One region of the Aliivibrio logei genome, then DNA from elsewhere that is predicted to be linked to it. Evidence: predicted binding sites of a transcription regulator. Region 1 holds the regulator's gene; the other holds the start of a gene.
What was found. Region 1 encodes MetJ, which represses methionine synthesis genes. Its sites were predicted from a motif close to TTAGACNTNTANANGTCTAA; they were not measured.
Positions count from the first base shown of each region.

Region 1 (15,544 bases):
TCTGGCTCTGTCAATCCTTGTTGCCATGCTAAATCGACTAACTCAGTAAAGGGAGTCTCTCCAGTATATTGTTGGAATAACCAAGAAAGAGTGCCAGAAAAGATCCCAGAGAGTGCAACAATGCTGTCTCCGCTTTCACGCAAATCTTGCACAGTATGATTAATTGGTAATCCCGCGCCAACCGTTGCATTGTATAACCAATGTCGACCAGTTTTTGCAAACGCATCAACAACCGCTTGATATTCATGACTTGGTGCTGAACCCGCGACCTTATTTGCAGAGATCAAGTGCATGCCTTGTTCTGCAATTTTAGTGTATTGACTTGCAAGCTCAGGGCTTGCCGTTACATCTAAAATAACAACGTCATCGTATCCTTGGACTGAACCGATTTTTTCAATCCATTCAAATTCTTCGTAGCTCACCGCTTCATCATCAAAATGGCTGACTACTGATGCACTATCGATACCGTCAAAATCGAACCAGTATCGATGACGGTCAACGACTCCGACTAATGAAAAAATCATGCCTCGACGTTTTTCTAAAATTCGTTTTTGCTGAGTAAACAATGTAAGCCACTGCGCACCAATATTACCGTGACCACACAAAACAAGGCCAACTCGTTTCTGAGCTTGAAATAAACTGGTATGAATCTCATTGATCAATTCATCGGTGTCTAATTTACGAAGAATAGCAACAAGACTTAACCCTGATTCCGATTCACACACAAACTCTAAAGGTCTATTTTTTAATTGATGGTAAAAACCATGGCTATGAATGGCATTAGCCGTTACACCAGCACCTACTGCTGCAACCATTGAGTACCCTTCTTTTAATTTAATTTCAGCATGCACCGCTGTATTTTGCAGCATATCTAAAGCATCACTGACGATCTCTGAAGTGTAGGCAAGTAATAAAGTAAATTTATCGGCTTGTGCTTCTAACGCAAGAGGTTGAAGTTGAGCACGAGTTAAAAGAGAAAGCACCTCGGTTTGAGCTCGTTCAAAATCTTGCCCACGGCCAAAGCCAAGTTGGATTAAGTACACATCATCCAACGAAGTAACAATTTTAGCGCCACGACCAGAGGCCAAGACACGTTCAATGCGTGTTGAACCCGATTCTGGTTGATAACTGCAACGTAGACTCAAATCTAACGCACTTTGCGCTACTGGCTGTAATGTTCTGCTATGTAAAACAGGGGCAGCTAAACGGGCCAATTCACTGGCTTCATCCAAACGAAGTAGCGGCAATAAACAAGCGTCTTCCACTTTTCTAGGATCCGCACTAAATACCCCAGCAACATCACTCCAAATAGTAACACGAGAAACTTCAGCTAATGCACCAATCATAGTTGCTGAGTAATCCGATCCATTACGCCCTAATAATACGGTTTCACCCTTTTGGTCACGGGCCATAAATCCAGTAATAACAAGACGACCATGAGGGTGTTGTGCTATTTGTTCTTTAAATAAAGGCCATGAAAGAACACGATCAACCTCAGGCTGAGCCCCTCTTTCTGCTCTTAAAAAATGGCGAGAATCCAACGGTGCCGATTTTAATTCAATCTGGTTTAAATAAGCCGACAACAAACGAGACGACCATATTTCACCATGACCAAGCACATCGGCTTGTTGAACTTCATTTAGCGGAGCATGTAATTGACCGATTGCAATCAACTCTTTATGCAACAATGCCTGCAATACTTCCGCCTGATCTGGCTCTAACAATTCAGAAATTAACTGTTGCTGATAATGACGCAAAGACTCCAATGTATCGTGAGCCAAACGACCATCTTTAGATAAGTTATCAATCCATTCAAGAATACGGTTTGTTGTATTACCCGCGGCAGAAACAACAACAAGATCATGCTCGTTTGAATATTCTTTTAAGATGGTTGCCACACGGCGATAACACTCAGGATCAGAAAGACTGCTGCCACCAAATTTATGTAACTGACGTTGCACCAAAGACGTTGTCATTATTTCACCTCTGCAGCCACAGCAAACGCTTGTGTAAGATCTGCGATTAAATCTCTACTGTCTTCTAGGCCAACAGAAATACGTAATAACGTCGGCACCAAACCGGCAGCAGCCTGAGCTTCATCTGACATCGCTCTATGTGTCATCGTTCCCGGATGAGCAATCAGACTTTCTACTCCCCCTAACGATTCAGCTAAAGAGAAATATTTTAACGCTTTCACAAAAACTTTAAGTTGGTCTAACGAACCGTTTAATTCAAAACTCAGCATTGCACCAAAACCCGCTTGCTGACGCTTTGCTATTTCATGCCCTGGGTGCTCAGGTAGACTAGGGTGATAGATCGTTCCCACTAACTCTTGCTGTTGTAAGCATTTTAATACTTCCATCGCATTTTCTTCATGCACTCGCATACGAGCACTAAGAGTACGAATTCCTCTCAGGGTTAAATAGCTATCAAATGCAGTACCTGTTGCACCAATGCAGTTCCCCCACCATGCCAATTCATCGGCATGTTCTTTCGTTTTAGATATGATCACACCACCAACAACGTCTGAATGCCCATTAATGTATTTTGTTGTGGAATGAAGAACGAAATCAGCCCCAAGAGTCAGTGGCTGCTGTAATACAGGAGAAAGGAACGTGTTATCAACCGCAACTAATGCACCGACTTCTGCCGCTTTTTTACAAATTTCGGCAATATCGACTACGCGAACTAATGGATTGGAAGGCGTTTCTAATAAGATCAGTTTTGGCTTTTTAGCAAGCGCTTCATCTAAAGCGGCGGCATTAGACTGATCCACAAACAACGTTTGAAAATCACCTTTATTTGCTCTGGTGTTAAAGAGTCGATAAGTGCCGCCATAGCAGTCATGAGGGGCAATAATTAAATCATCAGGACCAAGCAAGGCTGATACCATTAAATTAAGAGCCGCAGTGCCACAGTTCGTCACCACCGCACCCGCACCACACTCTAAATCAGACAATGTTGTTTCTAATTGAGTTCGGGTTGGATTCCCTGAGCGAGCGTAATCGTACGTTGGAACATCTCCAAATTCTGGAAAGCTATAATTAGTCGATAAATAGATAGGAGGCACAACCGCATTGTGTTGTGAATCGGTTTCAATGCCAGTACGAACAGCAATAGTTGCAGGTTTTCTCTCGCTCATTATTTCCCTTCCAAACTGCTATGCAGTGGTATAATCTAATCCATAAGTTATATTCTTCTACTTTACCATCACAAAATGAGACGTCAATACTTCTAGACGTCTATATATCTTTGCTTATAGACGTAAATATCGCTAGAATTAGCTCATCGCATTTTAAACAACAATAATATTAGAACGAAGGTGAGCAATGGCTGATTGGAATGGTGACTATTTAAGTCCTTATGCCGAGCATGGTAAAAAAAGTGAACAGGTAAAAAAAATTACCGTGTCAATTCCAACGAAGGTACTACAAATCCTTACGGATGAACGTACTCGTCGTCAAGTAAGTAATCTTCGCCACGCCACAAACAGCGAATTGTTATGTGAAGCGTTTCTTCATGCTTATACTGGCCAACCATTGCCAACAGATGAAGATTTACGTAAAGATCGTCCTGATGATATTCCAACAGAAGCAAAAGCGTTAATGACCGCAATGGGCATTGAATTCGAAGCATTCGACGAAGAATAAAAGTGATTAACTCCTAGCTAATGATAACAATCATTAGCTAGATCACATTTTCGATTATTTCCTACTTTCTTTATCCCCTCTGTTTTTCTGCTCATTTCAATTTTACATTACCTCTCTGTCTCATACTTACCCTATCCAATTGGCCATGTTCAAGTTCTAAAAGCGAATGATAATTTACTCTATCGGCTGTATTACAATAGTGCTAAACAACAACGAATACATTAGTGGTATTCAAGTTAACGCTTGGTGGTAAACCCATAATTTAATTCCCCCTAATAAAAAGACTTCCTCATCAATGACGTAGGAAGCCTTTTTACTTTAATTAATATATAAAAGCAGTTTACGCTTCCATGTATCCTTCTGGCATTTCAATACGAGCGACGCCTGAATCAACCGCTGCTTGTGCTACCGCTTTTGCAACTCGAGGAAGTAAACGAGGATCCATCGGTTTAGGAATGATGTAACCTTTGCCAAACTCTAAAGAATCAACACCCGCCGCTTTTAATACTTCGACAGGCACAGGTTCTTTCGTTAATTGACGAATTGCTTCAACCGCAGCCAATTTCATTTCATCATTAATCACGCTTGCACGAACATCGAGTGCACCACGGAAGATAAATGGGAAACAAAGTACGTTATTTACTTGGTTAGGATAATCAGAACGACCAGTACCCATAATTAAATCATTACGAACTTCATGAGCCAATTCTGGTTTGATCTCAGGATCTGGATTTGAACAAGCAAATACAACGGGCTTATCAGCCATTAATTTAAGCGCTTCAGGTGGCAATAGGTTAGGACCCGATACCCCTAAGAATAAATCAGCGCCTTCAATAACATCTTCAAGCGTACGTTTATCTGTGTTGTTCGCAAAACGTTGTTTATATTCATTAATGTCATCACGACGAGTGTGAATTACGCCTTTACGATCAAGCATGTAGATCTTCTCGCGCATCGCGCCACATTTAATCAGCATTTCCATGCAGGCAACCGCCGCGGCACCCGCACCTAAACAAACAATGATCGCATCTTCTAACTTCTTACCTTGAAGCTCGATAGCATTCAACATGCCAGCTGCCGTTACAATTGCAGTACCGTGCTGATCATCGTGGAATACAGGAATATCACAACGTTCAATTAAACGACGTTCAATTTCAAAACAATCAGGGGCTTTGATGTCTTCTAAGTTAATACCACCAAAAGTATCTGCAATGTTCGCTACTGTATCTACAAATTCATCAATAGTGCGATGTTTCACTTCGATATCAATCGAATCTAGACCGGCAAATCGTTTGAAAAGTAATGATTTGCCTTCCATTACAGGTTTTGAAGCCAGAGGACCTAAATTACCTAAGCCTAAAATAGCCGTACCATTTGAAATAACCGCAACCATATTGCCTTTAGATGTGTATTTATAAACATCGTCTGGGTTTTTCGCGATTTCACGTACTGGTTCAGCTACTCCTGGGCTATAAGCCAAAGCAAGGTCTTCTACCGTATCGGCGGGTTTAGTCAGTGCTATTTCAATTTTACCCGGCGTTGGGTAAGCGTGATAATGGAGAGCTTGTTCGCGAAAATCTTCAGACATGGGGTTTTCCTGAATGCTAATAAATATAAGAGAATTGTTTCAAAATAGTAAACTATATAATAGTTGATCTAGCTCAAACTTCATAGTCTTCGCTTACAGATCGTACCAACAAAAATGTCGGGTTAATTAATGATTTTATGACTTAATTTCAAATAAGAAAGTGACCTTACTCTGAATTTTAGACATAAAAAAAGGAGTCCTAATGGACTCCTTTCTTATCGGAAATTGGTAATTATTTTTTAGAACCAATTGCACCGAAACGTTTGTTGAAGCGATCAACACGGCCGCCAGTATCTACGATACGTTGCTTACCAGTGTAGAACGGGTGACATTCGCCACATACGTCTAGGTGGATTGTGTCTTTGCCTAGCGCTGATTTGAATTCAAATTCGTTGCCGCAAGAACAAGTAGCTTTAACAGCTTTGTATTCTGGGTGGATACCTACTTTCATGGGAAAACCTTATAATTTAGGCCGTGTCGCCATCCGAATCTAAGCCGGACACCACACGTCGTGTAACAAAAATAATAAGCATAAATAAATTACACCTACTTAAGGTCGCGTATAATAATGAATCGCGGCCAATCAATCAACTAATCTGTTACTTTTTCCACCGATTATTTTACTCCTTTGCGATATTTTTATCTAAGAGTAGACTATTCATCCTATTATTCCTGATTAATGTTGGCTATGTCCTATTCAATTGCACACGTTTCACTGCCCGTTCCTCTTGACCGCACCTTTGATTACTTAATTAAAGCCGGACAACACCCTGTCATTGGGGGCCGTGTAAAAGTGCCTTTTGGTCGTCAACGCCTTATCGGTATAGTCACAAAATTAAGCAATGACTCTGAATTTGCTCGTGAGAAATTAAAAGGATTAGACTCCGTACTCGATAGCACTTCTCTCTGGACTCCTCACCTTTATAAGCTTCTTAATTGGAGCAGCACTTATTATCAATACCCATTAGGGGAAACCTTAGCGAATGCGATGCCAGCGTGGCTACGTAAAGGCAGAGAAGCCAGTTTTGCGGCACTAAAAGCGTGGCAAATTACTGAGCTAGGAAAAAATCAAGATCTCAACAAACTGACTCGAGCACCGAAACAAGCCAAGGCCCTAAACCTTGTTCGTCACCAACAATGCAGTCACGAACAAATGCTTGAAGAAGACATTACTGCTGCAACCTTAAAAGCCGTCGTGGATAAAGGATGGATAGAAGAAATCTCTCTCGCTCCAAAACCAACTTATTGGCAACGTAATGTCGAAATAACACAAGAAAAGCCACAGTTAAATGAAGAGCAAGCCATTGCTATTGCTACGGTTAATGCAAACCCTGAATTTGGTTGTTACTTATTAGATGGCGTTACGGGATCGGGTAAAACGGAAGTCTATCTCCAGTTATTAGAGCCTATTTTACAAGCAGGCCGACAAGCACTGATTCTTGTTCCTGAAATAGGATTGACCCCACAAACCATTAATCGCTTTAAGCGTCGTTTTAATGTGCCTGTCGATATGATCCATTCTGCACTTAATGATACCGAACGTTTGAATGCATGGTTAGCGGCACGAGACAACCATGCTGGCATCATTATAGGTACTCGCTCAGCACTTTTTACCCCATTTAATGATCTCGGTATCATCATTGTCGATGAAGAACACGATGCCTCTTATAAACAGCAAGACAGCATGAGATATCACGCCCGAGATCTGGCAGTAATGCGAGCAAACTTAGACAATATTCCGATTGTGTTAGGCTCAGCAACGCCAGCTCTAGAGACGTTACATAATGCTAAGGTCGGTAAATACCACCATCTCACATTAACCAAACGCGCGGGTACTGCAATCCCAGCTCGACATGGTGTGTTAGATGTCAAAGGCTTGTATCTAAACAGTGGGTTATCTGCACCTTTAATTGCTCAAATGAGAAAACATTTATCTGAAGGCAATCAGGTGATGTTATTTTTGAATCGCCGAGGATTCTCCCCAGCCTTAATGTGTCACGAATGTGGCTGGATGGCCGAATGTAAGCGCTGTGATGCTTATTATACATTCCACCAATACAGTAATGAAATTCGCTGCCACCACTGTGGTTCACAGCAGCCAATAATGCATCAATGCCAAGGCTGTGGATCCACTCAGCTTATTTCTGTAGGGGTTGGTACCGAACAGCTCGAAACTCAACTTATGACCCTCTTTCCTGAATACAAAACCGTTCGTATCGATCGAGACAGTACTCGCAGAAAAGGCAGCTTAGAAAACTATCTAGACGCAATTAAAAACAACGAATACCAAATCCTTATTGGCACTCAAATGCTAGCAAAAGGGCACCATTTCCCTAACGTAACCCTTGTCGGTTTAATTGATGTAGATAGTTCATTATTTAGTAGTGATTTTCGAGCTCCTGAACGTTTAGCTCAGTTGTTTATCCAAGTCGCTGGACGCGCAGGGCGAGCAAGTAAACCAGGGGAAGTGATCTTACAAACTCACCACCCTGAACACTCTCTTTTACAAAGCCTTCTACATCATGGTTATGGTCACTTTGCAGAACATGCGTTAAATGAGCGCAAATTCGCTCAGCTTCCTCCTTATACGCATTTATCTCTCTTTAGAGCAGAGTCCAATAACAATGACAATGTCGAGCAATTCTTACGACAAGTCCGTGATATTTTAGAAAGTCACCCTCAATATCATGACGCCACACCAGTGCTAGGGCCTATTCCGGCACCTTTAGCACGTCGAGCCGGAAAATACCGTTGGCAACTGCTCTTTCAAGCGCCAAATCGTACCGTAATGCAATCAATGTTGCGTGGTGCAAAAACCGCGATTGAGCTATTACCATTAGCTAAAAAAGTACGCTGGACTTTAGATATTGAGCCACAAGACCTTAGTTAATCACGCTTTTTTTAATTTCAAAATTAAGACTTACTCAGGAAATACCCTCTCATGTGAGGGACATCACAATATAGATGTAACTTTTGTTAAATGCGCCGTATTTAAATCTTTATTTTACACATAAAATATCTTCTCAATAAACAAAGCAATCGTTTACTTTACGTGTGGTGTTTAACTTTATATAAATAGTTAGGAGAGGTCTTTATGGCGACAATGAAGGATGTTGCTTTGTCTGCGGGAGTATCAACAGCAACCGTATCACGGGCATTAATGACACCAGAGAAGGTATCATTAAGCACTCGAAAAAGAGTGGAGGACGCCGTTTTGGAGACGGGTTACTCTCCAACAACATTGACGCGAACCTTGCGTCGTAACGAATCAAAAACCATCGTAACCATTGTGCCTGATATCTGTGATCCCTATTTCAGTGATATCCTACGTGGTATTGAAGATGCAGCCGTAGAGAATGGCTACATCATTTTGGTTGGCGACAGTAGCCAACAAAAGAAACGTGAACAAACTTTTGTCAATTTAGTCTATACCAAGCAAGTTGACGGTATGGTTCTCCTCGGTTCAGATCTTCCATTTAGCGTCAGTCGTCAAGAACAAAAGAATTTACCCCCATTAGTGATGGCGTGTGAATACGCTCCAGAACTCGAATTACCTACCGTTCACATTGATAACCTAACCGCGGCTTATGAAGCGGTGAATTACCTAACAAAACTGGGTCATAAGCGCGTCGCTGAAATTTCAGGTCCTGAAGATTCAGCATTGTGCCAATTTAGGCATCAAGGTTACCAACAAGCATTACGCCGCGCAGGAATAACAATGAACACCACTTATGTTCATTATTCTGATTTTTCTTTTCAGGCTGGCGCTAAAGCAATCACAAGCTTACTCTCATTATCATCACCGCCAACGGCTATTTTTTGTCATAACGATATAATGGCGATTGGTGCGATTCAAAAAGCAAAACAAATGGGATTTCGAGTTCCACAAGACATTTCAATCATGGGCTTTGATGACATTGAATTTTCACAGTACTGCGATCCGCCACTCACCACCATATCTCAGCCTAGATATGAGATAGGGCGCCAATCTATGTTAATGCTTTTAGATTTATTAAAAGGTCATGATGTGCGTTCAGGCTCTCGACTTTTAGAGTCATCTTTAGTGGTAAGAGAAAGTACGGCTCCCCCTAAAAACACCTAATTGAGCCTTTTATTCATAACTTAATTAAGCACACTTTAGTAAAGTCATTATTAAGAACAATAATTTTGTCCAAATAGTGACTTTTTGCGTACTTTTTTACACTAAGACTGGTATGAGTTCTCACAACTGATTACCATTGTAAGTATCAGTGACTGCATTTAAGTAAAGACCGTGGCTAATAAAGATTATGTGAAACGTGGACGCTCTCCTCAGAAAGCGCCAAAAAAAACCGCCAAGAAAAAAGGCGCAAAAAAACCAGTATCTAGTGGCTCAACGCCATGGAAAGCTGTTGCTGTTGCAGGATTACTTGTCGCCGTATTTGGTTATGCATTGTACTTTCTAAACGATGCGCCAGAACCAAAAACAAAACCTGAAATAGTAGAAGCTGTTGCTCCTAAGCCAAAAGACTCAACAAGCAATATTCCACCGCTACCAAAAGAGCAGTGGAGCTACATGGATGAGCTTCCAAATAAAGAAATCGCCGTTGAGCAAAAAGACCTAAAAGTCTCAGAAATTCCATACATAATGCAATGTGGTGCTTATAAAAATCGTTCTCAAGCAGAAGAGCGAAAAATGAATATTGCTTTCCAAGGGTTAACGTCGACGGTTCGACACTCAGAAGGAAGCAGTTGGTTTAAAGTTGTGCTTGGACCTTATAAATTCAAGCGTGACGCAGAAAAAGATCGTCATAAATTGCAACGTGCAAAAATAGAACCTTGTGCAATTTGGAAAGATCAATAACCGTCATTTAAAAAAGTAGACAACACATCACATATTTAAAAAGGAGTACCTAAGGTGCTCCTTTTTCTATTCAAGCAACTTGAAAACCGCAATCCCTCCCCCCATTACATAAGTAATAATCATGAAGAAGACAGTTATTTAAAAAGTAACTACTTCATCGAATAAGAGGTTTTACTCGTGACTACAATTGTTTCTGTTCGCCGTGAAGGCAAAGTCGTTATTGCTGGTGATGGCCAAGCATCTCAAGGCGATATGATCGCTAAAGGCAACGTAAAAAAAGTTCGTCGTTTATATAACGATTCTGTACTCGTTGGATTCGCAGGCAGCACCGCAGATGCCTTCATTTTGTTCGACCTATGTGAACGAAAATTAGAAATGCACCAAGGTAATTTAACGAAAGCCGCCGTTGAACTAGCAAAAGATTGGCGTAGTGATCGTAATTTACGTCGTCTTGAAGCCATGCTAATTGTTGCCGATGACACTACCTCACTGATCATCAGTGGTACTGGTGACTTAATCAATGCAGATAATGACCTCCTCACTATTGGTTCTGGTGGTTATTTTGCTCGTTCTGCGGCAACCGCATTATTAGAAAATACAGATTTAGATGCATACGATATTGCAGTGAAAGCACTGACTATCGCTGGTGATACTGATGTATACACCAATCATAACCATACCGTTGAAGTTCTTGATACCAACAAATAATAAGGAATACCCATGTCTGAAATGACTCCTCGTGAAATTGTACACGAATTAGATAGCCATATTATTGGTCAAGATAAAGCAAAACGATCAGTCGCCATTGCATTACGTAACCGCTGGCGTCGAATGCAACTTCAACCAGAATTACGCGCAGAAGTAACGCCTAAAAACATTTTAATGATCGGACCTACAGGTGTCGGTAAAACAGAGATTGCTCGTCGTTTAGCAAAACTGGCCAATGCACCGTTCATTAAAGTAGAAGCGACTAAATTCACAGAAGTCGGTTATGTAGGCAAAGAAGTCGACAGCATCATTCGTGATTTAACCGATGTCGCGATCAAAATGACACATCAACAGGCGGTAGAAAAAGTAAAATTCCGCGCTGAAGAGCAAGCTGAAGATCGTATCCTTGATATTTTATTACCACCCGCTCGCGATGCATGGGGTAAGAATGAAGAAGGTGATAATGACTCTGGCACTCGTCAATCTTTCCGTAAGAAATTGCGTGAAGGAAAATTAGACGATAAAGAGATTGACGTTGATGTTGCTGCACCTCAAGTGGGTGTCGAAATCATGGCTCCTCCAGGCATGGAAGAAATGACGAACCAACTTCAGGGCATGTTTCAGAACCTATCTGGTGGCGAAACAACGAAAAAGCGCAAGATGAAAATCAAAGATGCGCTTAAAGCCCTTGCTGAAGAAGAAGGCGCTAAATTAGTCAACCCTGAAGAGCTAAAAGAACAAGCCATATTTAACGTAGAAAATCACGGCATCGTCTTTATTGATGAGATAGATAAAATCTGCAAAGGATCAAATTCTCAATCTGGTGATGTATCTCGCGAAGGCGTTCAACGTGACCTTCTTCCATTAGTGGAAGGCAGCACAGTAAGCACGAAACATGGCATGGTTAGAACTGATCACATGCTATTCATCACATCAGGTGCATTCCAAATGGCGAAACCATCCGATTTGATCCCTGAATTACAAGGTCGCTTACCGATCCGTGTTGAGCTAGAAGCGCTAACGGCAAATGACTTTAAGCGTATTTTAACCGAGCCAAATGCCTCACTAACTGAGCAATACATCGCTCTATTAGCGACTGAAAATGTCAATATCGAATTTACTGAAGATGGTATTAGTCGTATTGCAGAGTCTGCATTTAGAGTTAATGAAACGACAGAGAACATCGGTGCTCGTCGTTTGCACACCGTAATGGAACGTCTAATGGAAGAAATTTCTTATGATGCTTCAGAGAAAGGCGGTGACAGCTTAACGGTAGATGACGCTTATGTAACCTCTCGTTTAGGTGAATTAATTGAAAATGAAGACTTAAGTCGCTTCATTTTGTAATCATACCCCCTTTTAAAAAAGGCCCGATTCAACACTGAATCGGGCCTTTTTACATTAATTTTTTCAAATGTAATTACGCAATGATTTCCCAGCTGTGAGTCATTTCAATACCCGAGCCAAGCATTAAACACACTGAACAATATTTCTGTAAAGAATCTGCCGTCACTCTTTCCACGATCGTAGGATCAAGCTTATTCCCTGTTATCTCAAAATGAATATTTACGTGAGTAAATAATTTTGGTGCCACATCTCGACGAGCACTTGATAGCTTAGCGACACAACCCGTGACCGCTTGATTGGCTGATTTCAGACCATCAATCACATCAACAGAGCTACATCCTCCCGCCGCCATTAATACCAATTCCATCGGGCTTGGTGCTTTTTCTCCACCATTACCATCCATAACAACAGAGTGACCAGATTGTGATTGACCTAAGAAAGTAAATCCATCAATCCATTTAACTTCAGCATTCATAAAAGCCTCTTTACAACATAAAAGGAAAACTCGTGATCCATTTCACGAAATTGTGCCCTTGGTCGCACTATTCATACGATCAAAGTCAAGAAATCGATTGCGAAACAGGGTATTATTTTATCAATTATCTCAACGAACATGCAGCCTTGTTCCGATAACCATATTCTATAGGCCAAACTGATATTTGGCTCAGTTATTTTAAAATGGACATCGCCTACTTGGCAAACGCAGAGGAAGTATAAAGTATGGTTCTAGGTAAACCTCAGACAGATCCAACATTAGAGTGGTTCTTATCTCATTGTCACATTCATAAGTACCCATCAAAAAGTACTTTGATTCACGCGGGTGAAAAAGCTGAGACTCTTTACTACATCGTAAAAGGTTCTGTTGCTGTACTGATTAAAGATGAAGAAGGAAAGGAAATGATCCTTTCTTACCTTAACCAAGGTGACTTCATTGGTGAACTTGGTTTGTTTGAAGAAGGCCAAGAACGTTCAGCATGGGTTCGTGCAAAAAGTCCTTGTGAAGTCGCTGAAATTTCATTCAAGAAATTCCGTCAACTTATTCAAGTAAACCCAGACATTCTGATGCGTCTTTCTGCTCAAATGGCAACTCGTCTACAAATCACTAGCCAAAAAGTGGGTGATTTAGCATTCCTAGACGTAACAGGCCGTATCGCTCAGACTCTACTGAATCTAGCTAAACAACCAGATGCAATGACTCACCCAGACGGCATGCAAATTAAGATCACTCGTCAAGAGATCGGTCAAATTGTAGGTTGTTCACGTGAAACTGTTGGTCGTATCTTGAAGATGCTTGAAGAGCAAAACTTGATTTCAGCACACGGTAAAACAATTGTAGTTTACGGCACTCGTTAATTTAACGATAACCATAAACAAATAAAAACGCAGCCCATAAGCTGCGTTTTTTTATGAGTAGACTTTACGACCTAAAGACGTAAAAACGTAAATTACCCATCGGTACTTTCAAAAATCTTATCCGCAGAAGCCTCAACAAACCCTTGATATAATTCCCCTGTAGGTAAGGCATAACGTTTGGCAAACTCATAAAAACCACCCGGAATGTCAAATTCACCCTCAGTAAAGTTTACGGTTACTTTATCAGCCATCGTTGAGGACTGCTCTAAATGAACCTCAGGAGATCCTTTTACTTCTCCACCAACTTCATTAATAGAAAAACCCGCTTTTCGAAGATGTTGATTTACATCCACCACGCTATCAAAACCATCCAACTGATTAACATACACAGTAAAATGATTTGCCCCATAACCATGAGCCGCCAACCAAGAAGCGTATTCACTTTCTTTTGCTAACGTTTCGTACTCTTCATAACTTAATGACCAAGGTCGGCCAGAAGACAAAAAGTCATTACTAACAAAATAGTGGGTAGGCACTTGTTTAACTAATTTATGAATAATATCTTGAGCCTGAACAGAAAGTTCCTCAACTAATAATTCACTAATAAACACTTTAGGCACTTTTGGATCTGGATGTTCGAAATGTTGAGCTTTTAATTTTTTAGCAACAAACTCATATTCATCACACGCTTTATAGCCCATCGCTAAAAATGGCGCCGCTAACGTAGATAAACCCACTTTAGATAGATTAAACGTTCTTAGTGCGATGTGATCATTAATAATCTCGTCACCGCCAGACAGTAATTGTCGAACCTTCCCAGCAGAAGGAGATAGACGAACGACATAATCTTGCCATAGTGCCGAAAATAAAGAATTCACATTATTCATACTCGTTACCTCTTAAAGAGTTAGTCCTGGAGATAATTGTGCAGGAATTTCACACGCGTCACCTTCCATCGATGCCATTGGATAAGCACAATAATCTGCCGCATAATACGCACTCGGCTTCATATTACCCGATGCACCTGGGCCACCAAATGGCGCATCACCACTCGCACCTGTCAATTGACGATTGCGATTAACGATACCTGCACGAATGTGTTCTACAAAGTATTCCCACTCACTGTCATCCGTCGATACTAGACCCGCAGATAAACCATAGCGAGTGTCATTAGCAAGCTCTACCGCTTCTTCTAATGTCTCGTAACGCACGACTTGTAGCAATGGTCCAAAGTATTCTTCATCGGGTAATTCAGCAACGTTAGTAGCATCGATAATCCCCGGAGAAACAAAGGCGTGACCTAGGCTTTTTGCTTCAAGTAGAGACTCCCCACCTAAATCTTGTAAATTCTTCTGAGCGTTGAGAATAAACTCTGCTGCTGCGACTGAGATTTGTGGTCCCATAAATGGCGTATTCTCGGCAAAAGGTTGATCAACCACGATGGTTTTTGCCACTTCAACGAGACGAACTAATAACTCATCTCCCGCCTTACCTGTAGGAACATACAAACGACGGGCACAAGTACAACGCTGGCCTGCACTAATAAATGCCGATTGAATAATCGTATAAATTGCGGCCTCTTGCTCACCAAAGGACTTGGAAATAACCATTGGATTATTGCCACCCATTTCTAGAGCGAGCATTTTCCCGGTATCTCCAGAAAATTGACGATGCAGGATATGCCCCGTATTGGCACTGCCAGTAAACAGCAAACCATCAATACCTTTGGCACTCGCTAACGCTTCACCAGTTTCACGAGCGCCTTGCACCAAATTAATCACCCCATTTGGCAAACCCGCTTGTTGCCATAATGTCATAATGACTTCACTGGTCCACGGCGTTTGCTCTGATGGTTTTAATACCACCGTGTTACCCGCAAGCAATGCAGGAACGATATGGCCATTAGGGAGGTGACCAGGGAAGTTATACGGTCCAAAGACCGCCATTACACCTAATGGGCGATGTCTGAGTACTATTTTATTTCCCGCCGCTTCACGCTCTTTATGGGGCGTTCTTTCATGATACGCACGTATAGAGATGGCAATTTTACCTACC
Region 1 is NZ_MAJU01000006.1:116,248-131,791, forward strand. It holds gene A6E04_RS03710 (bifunctional aspartate kinase/homoserine dehydrogenase II) at 1-1,976, opposite strand, end outside; gene A6E04_RS03715 (O-succinylhomoserine (thiol)-lyase) at 1,976-3,142, opposite strand; gene metJ (met regulon transcriptional regulator MetJ) at 3,330-3,650, shown strand; gene A6E04_RS03725 (malic enzyme-like NAD(P)-binding protein) at 3,991-5,238, opposite strand; gene rpmE (50S ribosomal protein L31) at 5,471-5,689, opposite strand; gene priA (primosomal protein N') at 5,927-8,128, shown strand; gene cytR (DNA-binding transcriptional regulator CytR) at 8,333-9,340, shown strand; gene A6E04_RS03745 (SPOR domain-containing protein) at 9,512-10,081, shown strand; gene hslV (ATP-dependent protease subunit HslV) at 10,259-10,789, shown strand; gene hslU (ATP-dependent protease ATPase subunit HslU) at 10,802-12,136, shown strand; gene A6E04_RS03760 (OsmC family protein) at 12,210-12,611, opposite strand; gene crp (cAMP-activated global transcriptional regulator CRP) at 12,857-13,489, shown strand; gene A6E04_RS03770 (DUF1338 domain-containing protein) at 13,582-14,376, opposite strand; gene astD (succinylglutamate-semialdehyde dehydrogenase) at 14,389-15,544, opposite strand, start outside.

Region 2 (15,544 bases), on a different contig from region 1:
AGGATTCCACGATCTTATCAGTGCTTATGAAAAAGCAAACATTGATATACCACTGGTAATTATGGGAGACACCGATCATCCGACGCCCTACAGTGAACAGCTAAAAGCACAAGCAAAACATGTTGATGGTGTAATAATGACGGGATTTTTAAAAGGTGAGCAATTACAATCTATTTTCTCAAAAGCGAAAGCCTTTGTGATGCCCTCTTACCATGAAGGTTTACCGATTGCTCTATTAGAAGCAATGTCTTATTCATTACCCGCCATTGTCAGTAATATTCCAGCAAATCTCGAAGTTAAACTAAGCCCTGAAAGTTATTTTCCCGTTGGCGATATCGATAGCCTAACGACGGCATTGATTAACCATTCAATAGGCTCTGAGAGCAATGTTAATTATAGTCAGTATTTAGCGCATTATGATTGGCATAAAATTGCAGGTAAAACGATGGCCATCTATGACACTATTGAGAAAAAGAGAACTCAACATGATGGATAAAAAACAACAGAGACTCATCGCTAATTTTTATTCAGCATTAGATGAAAACATTTCAAATGAGCTGTCTTTTGAACAAAAAAAATCCATCGAACGAGCCGTAATTGCAACGGGTCTTGGTTCAAATAATAATGTTGATATTCGAAAAAGTGTCTCATTTTTTAATAAACGTTATTTTTTCGTTTTTTTACTCGGTAGAGATTATAGAAATAAGATGAGAAGCGAGTCACCACTTGCATTATTCTTCATGACACTATTAACGTGCTTCGGTGTGGTTGCTCTTTTCGGACTCGCGGTGGTTATTCTTTATCTTATAAAATCAGCGCTCGGTATCGATATATTTCATAATTTTTCATTTGGGATTTGGGATTGGTTTAAAGAAGTCATGCATATTTCATAATTAAAAATGATACTCCACCATGTTTCAACTTAAAGCGCTTCATTTACCCGTTATTAGTCGTTAAACTGACCATATAACGATGATGCTCAAGTAAGAGCGCTTCCAATAATTTAAATTTCGTCTTTTAGGACTCAGTTATGATCAAGAAATGTCTTTTTCCTGCCGCTGGCTACGGTACTCGTTTTCTTCCTGCTACTAAATCTATGCCAAAAGAAATGATGCCAATCGTAAATAAACCGCTTATAGAATATGGCGTAGAAGAAGCTATCAATGCAGGCATGGACGGAATATGCATCGTCACTGGCCGTGGTAAGCATTCTTTAATGGATCACTTTGATAAAAACTACGAGCTAGAACACCAAATCAGTGGCACAAATAAAGAAGAACTTCTTGAAGACGTTCGTGAATTAATTGACGCTGCACATTTTACTTATATTCGTCAAAGAGAAATGAAAGGTTTAGGTCATGCCATTCTTACTGGACGTGAACTCATCGGCGATGAACCATTCGCTGTCGTACTTGCTGATGATTTATGTGTCAATGAAGAACAAGGCGTACTGTCTCAAATGGTTGCTTTGTATAAGCAATTCCGTTGTTCTATCGTTGCAGTAGAAGAAGTACCTGATAACGAAACGCATAAATACGGCGTTATTGCGGGTGAAATGATCAAAGACGATCTATACCGCGTAGATAACATGGTTGAAAAACCAGAACCAGGCACTGCACCAAGTAACCTTGCGATCATTGGTCGTTACATTCTAACACCAGATATCTTTGAGATTATTGAGCAAACAGAACCAGGTAAAGGTGGCGAAATCCAAATTACCGATGCGTTATTAAAGCAAGCTCAATCAGGTTGTGTTCTTGCTTATAAATTTAAAGGTAAGCGTTTTGACTGTGGTAGCGTTGAAGGTTATATCCAAGCAACAAACTACTGCTACGAAAATGTATATTTAAAAGATAAAAAATCAGCTGAATTAGCAAAACAAACAACAGGCAAAAAGTAAGCTCGTTTGTTTTAATTATTATTACGTCTTATGAAATATCATAAGGCGTTTTTTTTCATTCTGAATCTCTCCTACCCTATCATTACTGTTTTTTTATCCAGTACCTCTTTGTTGTTCTAATAGTCTGTGCAATACTTAGTCTTCAGTCATTATTTATGCAGTGAGATCCCAATGGATAAAATTGAAGTTAGAGGGGCCAGAACCCACAACCTAAAAAATATTAGCTTAACACTCCCACGTGATAAATTAATTGTGATAACTGGGTTATCTGGGTCAGGTAAATCTTCTTTGGCATTTGATACATTATATGCAGAAGGTCAACGACGTTATGTTGAGTCATTATCTGCTTATGCCCGTCAATTTTTATCTCTTATGGAAAAACCCGATGTAGACCATATCGAAGGGCTGTCTCCTGCTATCTCTATCGAACAAAAATCCACATCTCATAACCCAAGATCTACTGTGGGTACCATTACTGAAATCTACGATTACTTGCGTTTACTATATGCTCGTATTGGTGAACCCCGCTGCCCTGAGCATCATGTCGAACTTACTGCTCAAACCGTTAGTCAAATGGTAGATAAAGCCTTAGAGCTGCCGGAAGGCACTAAGCTTATGTTACTTGCTCCTATTATTAAGGAGCGCAAAGGCGAGCATGTTAAAACATTAGAAAATCTAGCAGCACAAGGCTTTATTCGAGCCCGTATTGATGGTGAAGTATGTGATCTTTCCGATCCACCCACATTAGAGTTACACAAAAAACACACCATTGAAGTTGTCGTTGATCGGTTTAAAGTCCGTTCAGATCTTCAACAACGTTTAGCAGAGTCGTTTGAAACGGCATTAGAACTAACCGGTGGCATTGCCGTTATCGACTATATGGATAAGACCGATAATGAACCACTGATCTTTTCGGCTAATTTTGCTTGCCCACATTGTGGTTATAGTATGCAAGAACTCGAACCTCGCTTATTCTCTTTCAATAATCCAGCAGGGGCTTGTGGTACCTGTGATGGCTTAGGTGTACAACAATATTTCGATGCCGATAGAATCGTTTTAGATAACAAACTTAGTATTGCTGAAGGAGCGATCAAAGGATGGGATCAAAAGAACTATTACTACTTCCAAATGCTAACTTCCCTCGCTGAACATTATGCTTTTGACCTTTTCTCACCCTTTAAATCATTGTCAAAAAAAATTCAACAAATCATCCTTAATGGCTCTGGTAGTGAAGAAGTTGAATTTCATTACAGTAATGACCGGGGTGATTTACGTGTAAAACGTCACCCATTTGAAGGTATTTTAAATACTTTAGATCGCCGCTATAAAGAAACAGAATCAAACTCCGTTCGTGATGATTTATCCAAATACATTTCTACACAATCTTGCTCTAGTTGCCATGGGACTCGCCTACGCTTAGAAGCAAGAAGCGTTTTTGTCGCTGATACCACGTTATCTGAAATCTGTGAAATGAGCATTCAAGATTCAATGGCATTTTTCAGCTCATTAACCTTAACAGGGCAAAAAGCACAAATTGCCGATAAGATAATGAAAGAAATAAACGAGCGCTTAAATTTTCTTATTAATGTTGGTCTAAATTACCTTAATTTATCGCGCGGGGCAGACACTCTTTCTGGCGGAGAAGCTCAACGAATACGTCTTGCTAGTCAAATTGGTGCCGGGCTTGTAGGTGTTATGTATGTGCTTGATGAACCATCAATTGGGCTCCATCAACGCGACAATGAACGATTATTAAAAACGTTAAATCATTTACGCGATCTCGGAAATACGGTGATTGTCGTTGAGCATGATGAAGATGCAATTCGAAGTGCCGATCATATTATTGATATAGGCCCTGGAGCCGGTGTGCATGGTGGATATATTGTTGCTGAAGGCGATTATGCAGCAATAATTAATAATCCAGATTCTTTAACAGGCCAATACTTAAGTGGCGCAAAAAAAATTCCGGTACCAAAAGAACGAGTTAAGGCGGACCCTAAAAAACAAGTAGAACTGATTGGTGCGACTGGCAATAATTTAAAAAATGTTACATTAAAATTACCGGTTGGTCTCTTTACTTGTATCACAGGTGTTTCTGGTTCTGGTAAATCGACACTCATTAACGATACTTTTTTCAAGATTGCACATACTCAACTCAATGGAGCAACAACTTCAGAGCCCGCGCCTTATAAAAAAATTAAAGGCATCGAACACTTTGATAAAGTCATCGATATAGATCAAAGTCCAATAGGCCGAACCCCTCGTTCGAACCCCGCGACTTATACTGGTATTTTTACTCCAATACGAGAATTATTCTCTGGAACACCGGAATCCCGCTCTCGTGGCTATAAACCTGGACGCTTTAGTTTTAATGTTCGAGGCGGCCGTTGTGAAGCTTGCCAAGGTGATGGGGTTATAAAAGTAGAAATGCATTTCTTACCTGATGTTTATGTGCCATGTGATGTTTGTAAGAGTAAACGCTACAACCGTGAAACGCTTGAAGTAAAATATAAAGGTAAGAGTATTGATGAAGTTCTTCAAATGACCATTGAAGATGCTCATACTTTCTTTGCTCCTGTTCCCGTGATTGCTCGCAAATTAAAAACACTCATGGATGTTGGACTCTCTTACATTCGTTTAGGTCAAGCGGCAACGACCTTGTCTGGAGGGGAGGCTCAGCGTGTCAAACTAGCTCGAGAATTATCGAAAAGAGATACTGGAAAAACACTCTATATTTTAGATGAACCAACTACTGGTTTGCATTTTCATGATATTCAACAACTATTGACGGTTCTTCATCACTTACGTGAACGAGGAAATACCATTGTGGTTATTGAGCATAATCTAGATGTAGTAAAAACAGCTGACTGGGTGGTAGATTTAGGGCCAGAAGGTGGTAATGGTGGTGGAGAGATCATTGCAGAAGGAACCCCCGAAGAAGTTGCACTTATTGAAGGATCACATACGGCACGCTTCTTAAAACCAATGCTTTCCTTATAAAATTCCATACTTATTAAGTATTATCGGATAGAATAAAGCCAGCACTTTGCTGGCTTTATTACAGGGATTAATTGAAAAAATGGCAATCTTACTTACTCAGGGAACTCAACTCGAAGCAAGAAAAATAAAAAAACCACTTACTAAATCTTTTCTCGTTAGCCTCAGTATTCTATTTTTTGTTTGTGCTCACTTTTTCCAACCAAATCCAGGTGGTTCAGGTCTCCATTTAGCCTTTAATGCTGCCTCTTGGATCCCTGCAAGTATTGCCATTGCCATTGCCTTCTATCATATAGCGAAACAAGGGGTAATTAAGTATTCCACATTAACAATCGTTTTATTTTTCTCAGCAGTTCTACTTTCTGTACCTTTAATCTATCAAGACTCCTCTCCATTATTAGCCGCTGGAAAATTTTTTGGATTATGGGCTGGCTGGCTTTTCTTTCTCACCTTACAACAATTTGCATTTTCTAATAAACAAAAGCAATGGCTTCTATGGTGCATCATTGGTTCTGTATTGATTGAAGCTATTTTTGGCTATATTCAATATCTATTTCTAGAACCAGGGAATTCGTTTGGTTATAACGTAATTTCAAACCGCCCTTATGGTATTTTTCAGCAGCCAAATGTAATGGCAAGTTTTTTAGTTACAGGGCTTGCCATAGCCTCGTATTTTCTGGCAAGACAACCAATTAAATACCGAGAGAACCCTGTCGCACTTACACTTTTATATATAACAATAATCCTAACCTTACCGCTAATTATTGTTTTAGCTTCACGAACGGGTTGGATTGCTGCTGTATTTAGCCTTCTATTGTTAATCCCATACATGTGGAAATATTGCACAAAAAAACGATTTTCATCGTGGATTCTTGCTTTAATTATGGGCGTTAGTGGCAGTTTTGTTATCTTACATTTTTCACAAAATGATGATTTCAATAATATTTCGTTATTAAGTAAAAAAGCAGATTTAGAAAGCCCAAGAAGATACACATTCCCCCAAGCACTGGATATGTTTTTAGAGAAACCAATTACTGGTTATGGCTATGGGAATTTTGAAGCCGCTTACATTCTTTATACGGCCAAACAACACCAAATATCTGCCGATTATAAATCGGGATTACCATCAATGGACCATCCTCATAATGAGGTCCTCTACTGGGGAGTAGAAGGTGGTATTCTTGCTATATTTGGATTATTACTAGCTGCTGGTGGGGTGTTACTAAAAATTAGAAAAAGTAAATTAGATACGCAATTTGCATTGCTTGCTCTAATCAGTCCTATCTTTATTCACAGCCAATTAGAATACCCTTTTTACCATTCTATGCTTCACTGGTTTACCTTCATTATCCTTCTCTTTTGGATAGATCAGCTTAGCTGTAAGTATAAAAAATACCGCATTACTGGAGTCAGCAAAATATCGTTACGAGTAAGTTCTCTTGTTCTTCCAATTATCACTGCCTTTTATATGCTTTCAGCATTACACACAAACTGGATTTTAACCAAATTTGAAACAACAAAACCAATGAATCCAGAAATATTAAATCAAGTCAGTAATCCTGTCGTGTGGGAAGATAGATTTAATTGGGATGTATTATCAGCACAATTATCCATTGGCATCATCAATAAAAGGCCAGATTTAATCATACCTTACATTACTTGGTCCAAAGAGCTTATAAAAAATAAACCTAGACCAGCATTTTATCAAAACCTAATCATCGCTTATCAAGCTTTAGGGCAAGAAGCAAACGCGGAAGACATAAGAAGAGAAGCCGTATTCTTATTTCCGAATAACAATTTCGAAACCGTTCAACTTGACCAAAAGTTACGTCAAATCAGAAAGTAATGATAAAACGCCGTTGAATTTATCAACGGCGTTTTATCATCATGTTATTTATAATACGTCAGATAACGCTTTTAAACAAAGAGACACGTTTTCTTTACGTGCCGCATACCCCATCAATCCAATGCGCCAAGCTTTACCCGCTAAATCCCCTAATCCTGCGCCAATTTCTAAATTATATTCTTCTAATAATACTTTTCGAACTAAAGCATCATTAGTACCATCAGGAATATAGACCGCATTTAGCTGTGGTAATCGGTATTTCTCATCAACAATAAATGAAACACCTAAACTTTCTAGTCCACGCTTAAGTTCTTGGTGAAAATAATCATGTCTCTTCCATGCATTCTCTAGCCCCTCATTTTTAAGCATTAATAATGATTCATGCAATGCATATAGACTGTTTACTGGTGCGGTATGATGATAGCTTCTTTTGCCTTCTCCACTCCAGTAACCCAATACTAGGCTTTGGTCTAAAAACCAACTTTGTACCGGTTCTTTTCTTGACTTCATTTTCTCAACCGCTTTATTTGAAAACGTCACAGGAGAAAGACCAGGTATACAAGATAAGCATTTTTGAGATCCTGAATAAACCGCATCTAATAACCATTCATCTACGAATAAAGGAACCCCACCCAACGATGTTACTGCGTCTACAATAGTTAAACAGTTGTATTTCTGTGCCAATTCAGAGATAGACTTCGCATCACTTAATACACCTGTTGATGTCTCTGCGTGCACAAATGCGATAACATTAATCTCAGGATCTTTAATCAATGCTTCTTCTACTTTTGCTAACGATACAGGAGTTCCCCATTCATCATCAATAACGATCGCAATTCCACCGCAACGCTCTACATTCTGTCGCATTCGCTCACCAAAAACACCATTACGGCAAACAAGTACTTTTTCGCCTCTCTCTACAAGATTAACAAAACACGTTTCCATTCCTGCACTGCCTGGCGCTGACACCGCGATAGTAAATTCATTTTTTGTTTGAAATGCGTATTTTAATAGCTCTTTTACTTCATCCATCATTTTAATAAACAATGGGTCTAAATGACCAATAGTAGGGCGACTCAATGCTTGTAATACCTGGGGAGAAACATCAGATGGACCAGGTCCCATAAGGGTTCTTTGTGGTGGAATAAAACTTTGCATGACTCGCTCCTTGAATAGTAAGTGTTCAAATAATAAACATAAAAATAATTAAACTCAATTAGACAAACTAATTAGAGTGACTTAACTGCCTAAAACAACACTAAATAGTTAAATTTTACTTAGAAGGTAAGAAAGACAAAAAAAACGTTACTATCAATTGACATTTGATTCATAAAAAAGCACATTAATGAAACGTATTTCGTACTTTTAGAAATATAAAGAAGAGGAGCATTACCTAGGTAGCTTAATTTGTGGAGCCCAAACTCCAAAACAAATAAGTGAGGGAGAGTTATGCCGAGATAAACTACCCTTGGGAGTCGTTTATCGATCGTATTGGCTGAATCCTTACGATTGTCACTTAAATATTAAGTGAAGAGCTTCTAGCAATAACCTTTTATATTGCTGTCGTTTCTTCATATTTATTTCCACATTGGATGTAGTCGGGAGACAGGATAGTGAACCCTATAAATGTTGCTAAATTTGGTGGCACTAGCGTTGCTAATTTTGAAGCAATGAGCCGTAGTGCCCATGTAATAGAACAAAACAAAAATACTCACTTAGTTGTTATTAGCGCCTGCTCAGGGGTCACAAACCTGTTAGTTGAATTAGCTAATGGTGTTGAAAATACTCAACGGAAAAAAAATATTCTTAATGAATTAAAAGATATTCACTTCTCTGTATTAGATCAATTAGCTGATCCTGTTTATCCAGAACAAGCTATCCTTGAAATCTTAGATGATATAGAAAAAGCCGCTGATTCAGCCTCATTCCAAATAAGTGATAAATTAACCGATCACCTTGTTTCTTGCGGTGAGCTAATGTCTACTCACCTATTTACTCAATTGTTAATTGAGCGAGGCAATTCAGCCGTTCGTTTTGATATAAGAACCGTTCTTCGTACTGACTCAACATTTGGTAAAGGCGAACCTCAATTAGACTATATTTCTCATCTAGCTCAAGAAAAACTAGCTCCTTTATGCCAAAAACACATCGTCGTTACTCAAGGATTTATTGGTGCGGATTGTGACGGAAATACAACAACATTAGGCAGAGGCGGTAGTGATTATAGTGCAGCCTTGATCGCAGAATCAGTAAGAGCTTGCGGTTTAGAAATTTGGACTGATGTCCCTGGCATTTATACGACAGATCCTCGCATCGCTCCCAAAGCTTCCCCTATTCCAGAAATCAGCTTTAGTGAAGCATCAGAAATGGCAAACTATGGTGCGAAAATTCTACATCCTTCAACTTTACTTCCTGCATTGCGTCATCAAATCCCAGTGTTTGTTGGCTCATCTAAAGAGCCAGAAAAAGGCGGTACATGGATCAAACAAAAGGTAAATAGCTCTCCATTATTTCGAGCATTAACATTACGTTGCAATCAAACCATGGTGACGTTACATAGCCCAAGTATGTTCCATGCTTATGGATTTTTAGCTGAAGTATTTAAAATTTTAGCTAAATACCAAATATCGGTAGATTTAATTACCACATCAGAAGTCAGTGTTGCATTAACTTTAGATCAAACGAACACTAACGGTAAAGCTCCTGAACTACCGTTAGAGGCACAAAGAGAGCTCGAAGAACTTTGCACTGTAGAAGTTGAAAATAATCTATGCTTAGTCGCTTTAATTGGTAATAAGATGAGTAACTCTAAAGGCTCTGCAAAGCAAGTTTTTGGTACATTAGAAGAATTTAATTTACGTATGATTTGTTACGGTGCTAGCCCGCATAATTTATGCTTTTTATTAAGTGACGCTGAAGCAAAAAAAGCAGTTGAAGTACTTCATAAAGAACTCTTCGAATAAATATTAACGTAATAAAAATGCCCATTAACATTCGCTAACGGGCATTTATTTTAAGTCATAATTAAGGTTTAATTTAAGTTAGGTCCTAACCATTTCTCTGCTTCTAACATATCCCAGCCTTTTCGTTCAGCGTAACTTTCAGCTTGATCTTTCTGTATTTGTGCAATAGCAAAATAACGAGAATCAGGATGAGAAAAATACATTCCAGATACTGAAGCGCCAGGCCACATTGCATAGCTCGATGTTAATGACATGCCAATTGATTCTTCAATCTTCATTAATTCCCAAAGAGCCCCTTTTTCAGTATGTTCAGGACATGCAGGATATCCAGGAGCAGGCCTAATGCCTTGGTATTTTTCTCGGATCAACTCATCATTAGACAGGTTTTCGTCCGTAGCATAACCCCAAATTTCTTTACGTACTTTTTCATGTAAATATTCAGCAAAACCTTCCGCTAAACGATCAGCAATAGCTTGGATCATAATTGCGTTATAATCATCACCATTCGCTTTATATGCATCCGCTAAATCACGTTCACCGATTCCACCAGTAACCGCAAAACCACCAATCCAATCTTTCTTACCACTTTCTTTTGGTGCTATATAATCAGATAGGCAGTAATTAAACCCTTTTGGTTTTGCCGTTTGTTGACGCAAATTATGCAGTACTTTTACGACTGTTGTTCGAGATTCATCGCTATACACTTCGATATCATCACCAATACTTGCCGCAGGAAATAATGCACACATACCACGGGCTTTTAATAACCCTTCAGTGTCTACACGGTCTAAAAGATCATTAGCGTCTTTATATAAGCGTTTCGCTTCTTCGCCAACTTCATCATGCTCTAAAATCGCAGGGTATTTCCCCATTAAAGACCAAGTCATAAAGAATGGTGTCCAATCGATATATTTACGTAATGTTGCTATATCAACATCATCTACAATATGTACGCCTGGTTTCATTGGCGTTGGTGGAGTATAACTAACCCAATCAATATCAACTTTATTAGCTCGTGCCCTTTCTAATGTAATAGGTTTTGTACGTGGTGTTTTTCTATTATGCTGATCTCGCACTCGGTCATAATCTAAATCTAACTTTTCAATAAATGCAGGTTTTAATTCATTAGAAAGAAGTGATGTACATACGCCTACGGCACGTGAGGCATTATTCACATAAACAACCGGCTGTGAGTAATTTTGTTCTATTTTAACGGCAGTGTGCGCTTTCGATGTCGTTGCCCCACCGATCAAAAGAGGCACCGTAAATCCTTGTCGTTCCATCTCTTTAGCAACATGCACCATCTCATCAAGAGAAGGGGTGATCAAACCAGATAAACCAATAATATCGACGTTTTCTTCTTTAGCTACTTTAAGAATTTTTTCACATGACACCATGACACCAAGGTCAATAATTTCATAATTATTACATTGAAGTACGACACCTACGATATTCTTTCCAATATCATGAACGTCACCTTTAACTGTCGCTAATAAGATTTTCCCATTTGTAGAACCTACGTCTTTTGTTGCATTTATAAAGGGTTCTAAATGAGCAACCGCTTGCTTCATTACACGAGCTGATTTTACTACTTGTGGAAGGAACATCTTTCCTTCACCAAACAAATCACCAACCACGTTCATCCCATCCATTAATGGACCTTCAATCACATGAATTGGGCGTTCAGAATTAACACGAGCTTCTTCTGTATCATCGACAATAAAGTCAGTAATACCTTTAACTAAAGAATGCTCTAAACGCTTTTCTACTGGCCAAGTACGCCATTCTAGTGCTGATTTATCGTCAACTTTACCCACCGCTTTTTCTAAATAAGCAGTAGCAATATCCAGCAAACGTTCTGTGGAATCATCTCTGCGATTTAAGACTACATCTTCAACCGCCTCACGTAATTCTTCAGGTACGTTATCGTAAATTTCCAGCTGACCAGCATTTACTATTCCCATATCCATACCATGTTTAAAACAGTGGTATAAAAATACAGCGTGAATTGCCTCTCTAACGTAATTATTTCCACGGAATGAGAATGACACATTAGAAACACCACCTGAGATCATCGCATGAGGTAATGTTCTTTTAATATCGGCAACGGCTTCAATGAAATCGACAGCATAATTGTTGTGCTCATCAATACCAGTCGCAATAGCAAAGATATTTGGATCAAAAATGATATCTTCAGGTGGGAAACCAACTTCATTAACTAAAATATTATAAGCGTTGGTGCATATCTCGATCTTTCGTTCACGAGTATCCGCTTGCCCTTTCTCATCAAAGGCCATCACAATAACTGCCGCACCGTAACGACGAACCAACTTAGCTTGTTCTACAAATTTTTCTTTACCTTCTTTCAGTGAAATAGAGTTAACGATACCTTTACCCTGAATACACTTTAAGCCAGCCTCGATAACTTCCCATTTAGAGGAATCGACCATCACTGGAACTTTCGATATTTCAGGCTCAGATGCACATAGATTAAGGAAGCGAACCATACAGGCTTCTGATTCCAACATTCCTTCATCCATATTTATATCGATAATTTGTGCGCCATTTTCCACTTGTTCACGGGCAACACTTAACGCTTCATCGTATAACTCTTCTTTAATCAAACGTTTAAAACGAGCAGAACCCGTTACGTTAGTTCTTTCTCCAACATTTACAAACAAAGACTCTTTAGAAATAGTTAGAGGCTCTAAACCAGACAAACGACAAGCAACTGGAATATCAGGTAAAACGCGAGGCTTCACACCTTCAACTGCTGCTGCCATTTGACGAATATGTTCTGGCGTTGTACCACAACAACCCCCGATTAAATTTAAGAAGCCGCTTCGAGCCCATTCAGCTACGTGCTCTGCCATCTCTTCAGGAGAAAGATCATATTCACCAAACGCATTAGGTAAGCCTGCATTTGGGTGAGCAGAAACACTGCATTCAGAAATTCGAGATAATTCTCCAACATATTCACGCAACTCGTCAGGGCCTAAAGCACAATTAAGACCAAATGAGATTGGTTTTACATGGCGAAGTGCATTATAGAAAGCTTCTGTAGTTTGACCTGATAATGTACGGCCAGAGGCGTCCGTAATTGTTCCCGAAATCATAACGGGTAATGTAATACCCATTTCTTCAAAAACAGATTCAACAGCAAATGAACAGGCCTTCGCATTCAAGGTATCAAAAATAGTTTCGATAAGAATTAAATCAGATCCACCTTTAATAAGAGCGCGAGTAGATTCAGAATATGCTTTAACTAATCCATCAAATGTGACATTACGAAAACCCGGGTCATTAACATCAGGTGAAAGCGTACAGGTTCTATTTGTTGGTCCTAGAACACCCGCAACATAACGGGGTTTATGAGGTGTTTTGAGAGTCCATTCATCGGCTGCTTTTCTAGCTAATTTTGCAGCTTCAAAGTTAATTTCTGCACTTAGGCTTTCCATATCATAGTCAGCCATTGCAATCGTCGTTGCATTGAAAGTGTTTGTTTCAAGAATATCGGCCCCTGCTTCTAAATAGGCCAAATGAATATCACGAATTACACTAGGGTTTGACAAGACTAATAGATCATTATTTCCTTTTAGATCACAATGCCAATCAATGAATCTTTCTCCACGGTAATCATTTTCTTCAAATTTATATTCTTGAATCATGGTACCCATACCACCATCAATCAATAAAATTCGTTCTAAAAGCTGTTTTTCGATTTGATTTTTTATCATGCTTCCTGCCACGGTACTGCCTCATCCATAAACTTTCTTTTTACAATCCTATCACACATCGAATAGAAATCTAGACGTCTAAAATGGATTTATTTTAACAAAATAGAAATAATATTTGATATTTATCAAATTACGCGGAAAATGATATAAGTCATAGTTTGTTACATAAAATACATAATTAGAGGTTTAGTAATGTCCGTCTACAATACGCTCTGTTTTCTTGCTGCTGGAGCAATGTTAATTGCATTCTTCAATAGTAAAATAGGAAAAATGCAAACCACGATTGCCATTACCGCAGGATCAATAATGTTATCTCTTGCGATAATAATTGCGGGCCACAATGGCTGGTTCCACTTAAGAGAAATAGCAACTGAAACATTAACTGAAATAAATTTTGAAGATTTCTTGTTAAAAGGAATATTAGGCTTCTTGCTGTTTGCCGGTGGTTTAGGGATTAAACTCCCACATATGAAAGATCAAAAATGGGAAATAACTGTGTTAGCTCTCGGGGCTACATTATTCTCAACTTTCTTTATAGGTTTTGCTCTGTGGTTTATTTGCGGATTCATAGGTATTAATTTTGACCTTATCTATTGTTTGTTATTTGGCGCTCTTATATCACCAACAGATCCAATAGCTGTTTTAGCTATTGTAAAAAAAATGAATGCTCCACAACGTATTTCAACCCAAATCGAAGGAGAGTCTCTTTTTAATGACGGCTTCGGATTAGTTATATTCGTAACTTTATTTACAATTGCTTTCGGTAATGAAACTCCTACGGTAGGGAGTGTTACTTCGTTATTTTTCCAAGAAGCTATTGGTGGCATAATTTATGGTTTTGTTTTAGGTCTAGTATTCCATTACCTAATAAGCTCCACGAACGACCATTCGATGGAATTATTATTAACCATTGGTATTCCGACTGCTGGCTACGCTTTAGCTGATGTGATACATGTATCAGGCCCATTATCAATGGTTGTTGCCGGGATAATGATCGGAAACTGGACTCGTTTCATTGGTTTTTCAAAAGAAAGTGAAGAACACTTAGACCATTTTTGGGAATTAGTAGACGAATTTTTAAATGGCGTTTTATTCTTATTAATAGGTATGTCTATGCTGTTATTCAAATTCCACCAAGAAGATTGGATTTTAATGGCTATATCTATACCGTTAGTATTAACTAGCCGATATTTAAGTGTTTATGTTTCTTATATCGGATTTAAGAGATTTAGAACTTACAATCCATTATCCGTTAAGATCTTAACTTGGGGAGGTTTACGTGGTGGTTTAGCCTTAGCGATGGCACTTGCTATTCCATCTGGAATTATGGTTATTCCCGACAAAAACATTGATGTAAGAGAGATTATTCTTGTAATGACTTACTCTGTCGTTGTTTTCTCTATTCTAGTTCAAGGGTCAACTATTACTAACATGATCGAAAAAGCAAAATTATTAGAAAAAAATAAATAATAACATTCGAAGCATAGGCTATCCTATGCTTCGAAATTTATGACACATCCTACGATATGCATATCAAAAAACAATTCAAACACCTTCTTTTAATACATTTAACAATAGATATCACACTCAATACTAGTCTATTCTCAAGGACTTAATATGAGGATTGAACTATATCCACGATATTAAAATTCAGTTAACAACCGATTTAAACTATAGATAATAGTCTTAATTAAGGTTGTATCTGGAAAGATAAAACCGACTAGATAAATATTAAGGTTTCTCTTAGTAAAAATACTTATATATTAAAAATAAAAGATCATATTAACCTCTAATGCCGATCATTTAAGGTAAATATAATCGGTTGACTGACCCTTCTGAGCGGTCAAAATCCAAGTGAATTTAATGCACTTGGATTTTTTTATGGATGTATCTCAAGCTCTAAACGTGATTAATAACTGGAAGCCTAATAACATTGAAACCTTAAGTAATTTACTCCCTATCGAACTTATCGATGAAGCTTATTCTCTTAAGGAAACTGTTACGATGAGAAAGCGTAAGCTTTCTCTTGAATCAATGGTGTGGCTATCTATAACAACAAATCAATGAAAGACCTCGTTAATCAACTCGATATTGTTGATAG
Region 2 is NZ_MAJU01000013.1:1,191-16,734, reverse strand. It holds gene A6E04_RS13170 (glycosyltransferase family 4 protein) at 1-496, shown strand, start outside; gene A6E04_RS13165 (hypothetical protein) at 486-893, shown strand; gene galU (UTP--glucose-1-phosphate uridylyltransferase GalU) at 1,031-1,900, shown strand; gene uvrA (excinuclease ABC subunit UvrA) at 2,072-4,900, shown strand; gene A6E04_RS13150 (PglL family O-oligosaccharyltransferase) at 4,980-6,743, shown strand; gene A6E04_RS13145 (pyridoxal-phosphate-dependent aminotransferase family protein) at 6,792-7,901, opposite strand; lysine riboswitch at 8,115-8,289, shown strand; gene lysC (lysine-sensitive aspartokinase 3) at 8,357-9,706, shown strand; gene metH (methionine synthase) at 9,775-13,443, opposite strand; gene A6E04_RS13130 (cation:proton antiporter) at 13,636-14,913, shown strand; partial or broken gene A6E04_RS13125 (IS4 family transposase) at 15,325-15,544, shown strand, end outside.
Region 2: the regulator MetJ is predicted to act here: its motif matches at 13,506-13,525, upstream of metH (methionine synthase).